DNA from 2 places in the Thalassotalea sp. SU-HH00458 genome. Region 2 is predicted to be linked to the other one. Evidence: predicted binding sites of a transcription regulator. Region 2 holds the regulator's gene; the other holds the start of a gene.

Region 1 (3,855 bases), on a different contig from region 2:
AAAACAAATAGAGAGTGATGTTTTATATCAACTCGGTTTTCGAAAAAGCAGTAAGCAGTAAATAGAAGCGTAAAAGAGAGAAGGGCATGACACAGAAATTTGATGTTTGCATATTAGGTGCAACAGGTTTAGTTGGTAAAACAATTATGGAAATTCTTGAAGAAAGAGACTTTCCTATTAATAAATTATATCCATTAGCAAGTGCTCGTTCTGCGGGTGAAATAATTGAGTTCAATGGCGAAAATATTGAAGTGATCGATGCTGACACCTTTGACTTTAGTCTTGCCCAAATCGGTTTTTTCTCAGCCGGTGGTAGTACTTCTGCAAAGTTTGCCCCTATTGCGGGTGAAGCAGGCTGTGTGGTGATTGATAATACTTCAGAATTTCGTTACGAAGATGATATTCCATTAGTTGTTCCAGAAGTAAACCCTAGTGCTTTAGCGGATTATCGTAACCGTAATATTATAGCCAACCCAAATTGTTCAACCATCCAAATGATGGTAGCGCTTAAACCAATTCAAGACGCTGTTGGTATTGACCGAATTAATGTTTGTACATATCAGTCAGTGTCGGGTGGCGGTAAATCTGCAATGGATGAATTAGCTAAACAAACTGCTGATTTATTAAGTGGTAAGCCGGTAGAAACGAAAAACTTTTCTCGTCAAATTGCTTTTAATGTGATCCCGCAAATTGATGTGTTTTTAGATAATGGCTACACCAAAGAAGAAATGAAAATGGTGTGGGAAACCAATAAAATATTAGGTGATAACAGCATTCGTGTGAATCCTACAGCGGTTCGTGTACCGGTATTTTTTGGCCATGCTGAAGCGCTTCATATTGAAACTAAGTCTCCAATTTCGGCTGAAGAAGCGAAAGAATTATTAAAACAGGCGCTTGGTGTTGTTGTTTGTGAAAATGACGAAGACTTCCCAACTCAAATTAGTGATGCGAGCGGTAAAGACGACACTTATGTTGGTCGTATCCGTGAAGATATTAGCCATAACAATGGCTTAAATATGTGGATTGTTGCCGATAATGTTCGTAAAGGTGCTGCAACAAATAGCGTACAAATCGCAGAATTATTAATAAAAGAGCATCTATAATAAAATCTATTATGCTGAAATCACTTAGCTATTGCTAAGTTCAAGATTTATTAAAGAAAAATAAAAACTCGTCGTTATAGTTAACGACGAGTTTTTTTGTTATAAAAAGGGTTCAATAAATAAAACCTATTGATATAAAAAATACGCTGTTTTGACATTGGAATAATTTTTGCTTTGTTTTTTCAGTACTTGGACGAGTCAAACAATTGGCTAACTATAAAAATAATTAGGAAATCTTAATGCAACGACTGTTACGCCTGTGCCTGTGGCAGGTTATATTTATCAGCATTAGTACAACCAGCCTTAATTCATTCGCGTTAGAAGAAGGCGGTATTCGTATTCGCGGTCCTAAAAGTATGGACGCTTTTCCTTTTGAACGATATGGACCTATTCGTTCAAGCGATACTTTATGGAATATAGCTTTACAAGTGCGCCCTGATCCTAGCCTTACTATTTATCAAGTGATGCAAGCGCTGTATCAAAAAAATCCTGCGGCTTTTAAAGATAACAATTTAAATCATTTAGTTGATGGTCAATATCTTGCCATACCATCAAAATCTGAAATTGCACAAATTAACCCTTATACTGCGCGACAAAAATCTGATCAAGACGATCAAACGTGGCAATCAAAAGTCGTTGAAAAAATAAAGGAGACTAAACCACCTGAGCAGAGTGTCCAGAAAAAAGATTTAGAATTAGCAAAAAGTGAGATTAACGATAAATTACAAACCTATGATAACTCTCAAAAAGAACGTTTAGAAAATATTCAAAATGACGTTTCTGATTCAATCGATGGTTTACAAGCATTACTCAAAGAAAATCAAGTGGTTGATAAACAACTGTCTAACTTTAATGAACAGTTAGAAGTTATTCAACAAGAGTCCGCTAAAGAAGTTGATGAATTAAAAGAACAACTGTCTGCAATGCAAGCTTTGCTTTTAAAACAAGAAGAAAGAGCCGCGGCGCGAGAGCAAGAATTATTATTAGAAAAACAACAAGCCGAATTAGAAAAAAATAACTTTATGACGAGTGCATGGTTTCTTGTCTTAATGGGGAGTATCCCTGCGGCCATTATTATCGGCACTGTCGTATTTTTCTTACGTCGAAAGAAAAAAACAGAGCATGAAGGCAACGACACAGAAAAATCGGTTGAAGCAAAGAGTAAAGCAAAAGAAGAAACCAAATCTGAACCCACTCAAGAAGCTGAGGATTCTTTATCATTAGACGATGAATTATCTTTAGATGATGAGCTGTCGTTAGATGACGAATTATCATTAGATGATGAGTTATCTATTGATTTATCGGAAGATAGTGGTGATGACTTATTAAGTGCTGATTTAGATTCACTCAATGATGATCTTCTTGATGATGATGAAGTTATTCATTTAGATGATAGTTTGAGTGATCTTGATGACCTTGATGATCTCGATGATTTAGAAGAAATATCGTTAGATATTGATGAACCAGCTGAAGAGCTTGAAGGCGGAGAATTAGATCAAGGCGATTTAGATTCACTTCTATCAAATATAGACGATGATCTTACAGATGAAAAAGCGGAAGAAGCTGAACCTCTTGAAGGCGGTATGTTAGATCAAGGCTCGTTAGATGATTTATTGCTTGATGTTAGTGATGAAGATGAAAGTCAAGATACTGATGATGTGCTAAATGTTGATAGTATTATTGATGAAATTGAGACTGATGAGCCTGAATCGACGAAAGCCTCAGAGTCTGCCGATGAATTACCCGACAATGCCGAATTAACCGACCCAGATGATATTGACGCGCTGATGGACTCGATGGCAAGTGCGCCTGAGTCAGAAACTGCGAGCGAAGCAACTGAAAGTGCGGTGGATGCCATTCCCGACAATGCCGAATTAACCGACCCAGAAGATATTGACGCGCTGATGGACTCGATGGCAAGTGCGCCTGAGCCAGAAACAGCCAGCGAAGCAACTGAAAGTGCGGTGGATGAAATACCTGATAATGCCGAATTAACCGACCCAGATGATATTGACGCGCTGATGGATTCGATGGCAAGTGCGCCTGTGCCAGAAACAGCCAGCGAAGCAACTGAAAGTGCGGTGGATGAAATACCTGATAATGCCGAATTAACCGACCCAGATGATATTGACGCGCTGATGGATTCAATGGCAAGTGCGCCTGAGCCAGAAACAGCCAGCGAAGCAACTGAAAGTGCGGTGGATGAAATACCTGATAATGCCGAATTAACCGATCCAGATGATATTGACGCGCTGATGGATTCAATGGCAAGTGCGCCTGAGCCAGAAACAGCCAGCGAAGCAACTGAAAGTGCGGCTGATGAAATACCTGATAATGCCGAATTAACCGACCCAGATGATATTGACGCGCTGATGGATTCAATGGCAAGTGCGCCTGAGTCTGAAACTGCCAGCGAAGCAGCTGAAAGTGCGGTGGATGAAATACCTGATAATGCCGAATTAACCGATCCAGATGATATAGATGCGCTACTGGCTTCAATGACGGGGGATTCAGCTCCTGAACCCCAAAAATCTTCTGCTATTGAAGAGTCTGCAGAAGATAAGAGCAATGATGAAAGTGATAATGATTCGGAATTAGATACGAAAAATCACGAGCAGATAGACAATTTTTCTGAAGAATATGTTGCGCCATTTTTATCTGCAGACTTTAGTGATTTGACTTCAGCTGAAGAAGAAATTACAAACGAAGCTACCCATCAAGAAGAAGCAATATCTGACGAGGATGATATTGA
Region 2 (3,855 bases):
CACTGCCACCTTAATTGCCAATAATTTGGCAAAAGCCTACAAAGGCCGAAAAGTCGTAAAAAACGTTGGTATGAAAGTGCAAGAAGGCCAAGTTGTCGGATTGCTCGGTCCAAATGGTGCCGGTAAAACAACTTCGTTTTATATGATAGTTGGTTTAGTCAATAGTGATAGCGGTTCAATCATCTTAAATGATGAAGATATTACTTTACTCCCTATGCATGAAAGAGCCCGAAAAGGTATCGGATACCTTCCACAGGAAGCTTCCATTTTTCGTAAGCTAACGGTATATCAAAATATTATGGCGATTTTGCAAACCCGCAAAGATTTAGATGATATCAGTAGAGAAGAAAAGCTTGAGCATCTCGTTGAAGAATTTAATATAGGTCATATCAAAGATAATTTAGGCATGAGCTTATCCGGTGGCGAACGACGCCGAGTTGAAATTGCGAGAGCACTAGCGGCAGAGCCCAAATTTATCTTACTTGATGAGCCTTTTGCTGGTGTTGATCCAATTTCAGTAGGTGATATAAAAAAAATTATCCTACACTTAAAACAACGTGGCATTGGAATTTTAATCACAGATCACAATGTTCGTGAAACATTAGACGTTTGTGAGCATGCATATATTGTTAGTCACGGTGAATTAATCGCGGAAGGCAATGCAGATCAAATTCTTGCGAATCAACAGGTAAGAGATGTATACCTTGGTGAGCAATTCACGCTATAGTTACACAAAGCTTTGATAAAAAGTAAAAATCAATATGAAGCTAGAAAATAGGAAAATAATACGATAAATGCGCCCTAGTCTGCAGCTCCGAATAGGACAACAACTCACCATGACTCCACAATTGCAACAAGCGATTAAGCTTTTGCAATTGTCGACGTTGGATCTTCAGCAAGAGATCCAAGAAGCTCTTGAAAGTAATCCATTATTAGAAGTAGATGAATCAACCCCAAGTGACAATGATGCGCAATCGGATAACTTAGAAGAAGCATTTTCTGCTGGTGTAACAGAACAAAACACTAAAACATCCGACGGCAGTGAAGATTCAGCTCCTACTATCGATGAAATTAGTACGACGGAAGCTATGGATAAATCTGAGATCCCTGAAGAGCTCAACATAGACACTACCTGGGAAGAAAGCTACAGTGCTGGCGTTTCAAATACCGGTGCCAGTGCACCTGCTTCAGAAGATTATACTTATCAGGGCGAAACAACGGACTCCATTCAAGACCATTTACGCTGGCAAATGGAGTTAACGCCATTTTCAGAAACGGACCTTGCCATCGCGACGGCTATTATTGATGCCATCGATGATGCTGGCTATTTAAGAGTCAGTGTTGAAGAAATTCTTGAAGCGATGGGCAATGAAGAAGTTGAACTTGATGAAGTTGAAGCCGTACTTAAACGTATTAATATGTTTGATCCTGTTGGCGTTGGGGCTCGCTCTATCTCAGAATGTTTAACCATTCAATTAAATCAATTTGATAAAGAAACGCCTTGGTTAAAAGAAAGTAAGCTGATCATTAATGAATATATCGACTTATTAGGTAACCGAGATTATCGCCAAATCATGCGGAAAACGCGTTTAAAAGAAGATCAACTACGCGAAGTGATCAAGCTAATTCAATCGCTGGATCCAAGACCAGGTGATAGTGTCATTAAAGGTGATGATCAATATGTCATCCCTGATGTTTCGGTCGAAAAGAAAAATGGTCGTTGGATGGTTGAATTAAATCCAGATACAGCACCACGATTATCGGTTAATCAGCAATATGCCTCCATGGCACGAAACATGAAATCATCAACAGACAGTCAGTTTATACGTTCAAACCTACAAGAAGCTAAATGGTTTATTAAAAGCTTAGAAAGCCGAAATGATACATTGTTAAAAGTCTCTAACTGCATTGTACAACGCCAACAAGGCTTCTTTGAACACGGGCCAGAAGCAATGCGCCCTATGGTACTCAATGATATTGCTGAAGCGGTAGATATGCATGAGTCCACTATTTCCCGTGTTACGACCCAAAAATATATGCATACACCTAGAGGAATCTTTGAATTAAAATATTTCTTCTCTAGCCACGTAAGTACAGAAAATGGTGGAGAATGTTCATCCACCGCAATTCGAGCTTTAATTAAAAAGTTGGTCGCTGCAGAAATTCCAGCCAAACCATTAAGTGATAGTAAAATGGCGGAATTACTTGCAGAACAAGGCATTAATGTCGCCAGAAGAACCATTGCCAAGTATCGAGAATCATTGTCAATTCCTCCTTCTAACCAACGAAAAAGTCTACTTTAACAACTAAATAAGGATCTAAGCTTATGCAAATTAATCTTGCTGGTCATCATGTTGAAATTACTGAAGCTTTACGTGAAAGTGTCAATACAAAATTTGCCAAGTTGGAACGACATTTTGATCATATAAATAATGTTCATGTGGTATTGACGGTAGAAAAGCTGAATCAAATTGCGGAAGCAACAGCCCATCTTAACGGAACAGAAATACACGCAAAAGCCGAAAATGCCGATATGTATGCTTCAATCGATGCTTTAGTTAATAAACTCGATAAACAAGTTTTAAAGTACAAAGGCAAAATCAACCAACATTAATCCATCGTCTATTTCAACACGAGCATTATGAAATTAACTGAACTTATTAACGAGAACTGCACCTTGTGTGCAGTTCATGCTACTAGCAAAAAGCGTATTTTAGAATTATTATGTGAAAAAGCTGCCGAGTCTTATACTGATTTTAACACTTATTCACTGCTTGAAAGTCTAATGGCACGTGAAAAAATGGGTTCAACTGGGATAGGTAATGGTATCGCGATCCCACACGGTAGATTAACTGATGGGGGTAAAGTCGTTGTCGTGATTGCCACAACAGAGTCTCCAATTGATTTTGATGCGATAGATAATAGACCCGTCGATATTTTTATTGCTTTATTCGTACCCGAAGAAAATTGTCAACAACATTTATCCACGCTACAAAGCATTGCACAAATTTTTAGTGATAAACAAACTTGCAAACTGGTCCGAAAATGTCACTCGAGTTCAGAGCTTTTCAATTTATTGAAAAATAATAACTAAACCTTAGTACCAAGGATTTCGACAATGAAACTCATCATCGTTAGTGGCCGTTCAGGATCAGGAAAAAGTGTCGCATTAAGAGTGCTGGAAGATTTAGGTTATTATTGTGTTGATAATATCCCTGTCAATCTTTTACCAGCTTTAACACATACGGTGATTAATGATTATGAAACCGTAGCGGTTAGCTTAGATGTTCGTAATTTACCGGCAGATCCTAATGATATTTCTGAAATTATCAATTACTTACCCAGTGCGGTAGATCTAAATATTGTTTATTTAGATGCGGATGATAACGACTTAATTAAACGTTTTAGCGAAACACGCCGCTTGCATCCATTGATCAAACAGAATATTGCGCTTGATCAAGCGATATCACTTGAGAAAAAACTGTTAGAGCCTATTTCAAGCCGTGCAAATTTATACATCAACACCAGTCAACTTACCCCTCATCAATTAGCGGATTTGATCAGAGAGCGAATTCTCGGTAAAACAACTGGCACTATGGTTGTGGTCTTTGAATCTTTTGGCTTTAAACATGGCGTCCCTCAAGATGCTGATTATGTTTTTGATGCTCGATTTTTACCAAATCCATTTTGGGAAAAAGATCTCAAACCATATACGGGACTAGATCAACCCGTACAAGATTTTCTCGCTAGCCAACCTATTGTCACTAAATTTATCTGGCAAATTAATAGTTTTATGATGACTTGGCTACCACATTTAGAACGTAATAATAGAAGTTATATAACCATAGCCATTGG

The links. The regulator sigma-54, encoded in region 2, starts transcription at its own class of promoters, with help from an activator protein. The targets are predictions, from matches to a motif close to GTTGGCACGNNNNTNGNNT.
Region 1: the regulator sigma-54 is predicted to act here: its motif matches at 1,260-1,278, upstream of ABXH06_RS00130 (FimV/HubP family polar landmark protein).

What each region holds. Positions count from the first base shown of each region.
Region 1 is NZ_BAABWW010000001.1:28,602-32,456, reverse strand. Features, by position in the region: gene ABXH06_RS00140 (4-phosphoerythronate dehydrogenase) at 1-61, shown strand, start outside; gene ABXH06_RS00135 (aspartate-semialdehyde dehydrogenase) at 87-1,103, shown strand; gene ABXH06_RS00130 (FimV/HubP family polar landmark protein) at 1,343-3,855, shown strand, end outside.
Region 2 is NZ_BAABWW010000002.1:190,300-194,154, reverse strand. Features, by position in the region: gene lptB (LPS export ABC transporter ATP-binding protein) at 1-727, shown strand, start outside; gene ABXH06_RS03820 (RNA polymerase factor sigma-54) at 795-2,303, shown strand; gene hpf (ribosome hibernation promoting factor) at 2,327-2,614, shown strand; gene ptsN (PTS IIA-like nitrogen regulatory protein PtsN) at 2,642-3,094, shown strand; gene rapZ (RNase adapter RapZ) at 3,119-3,855, shown strand, end outside.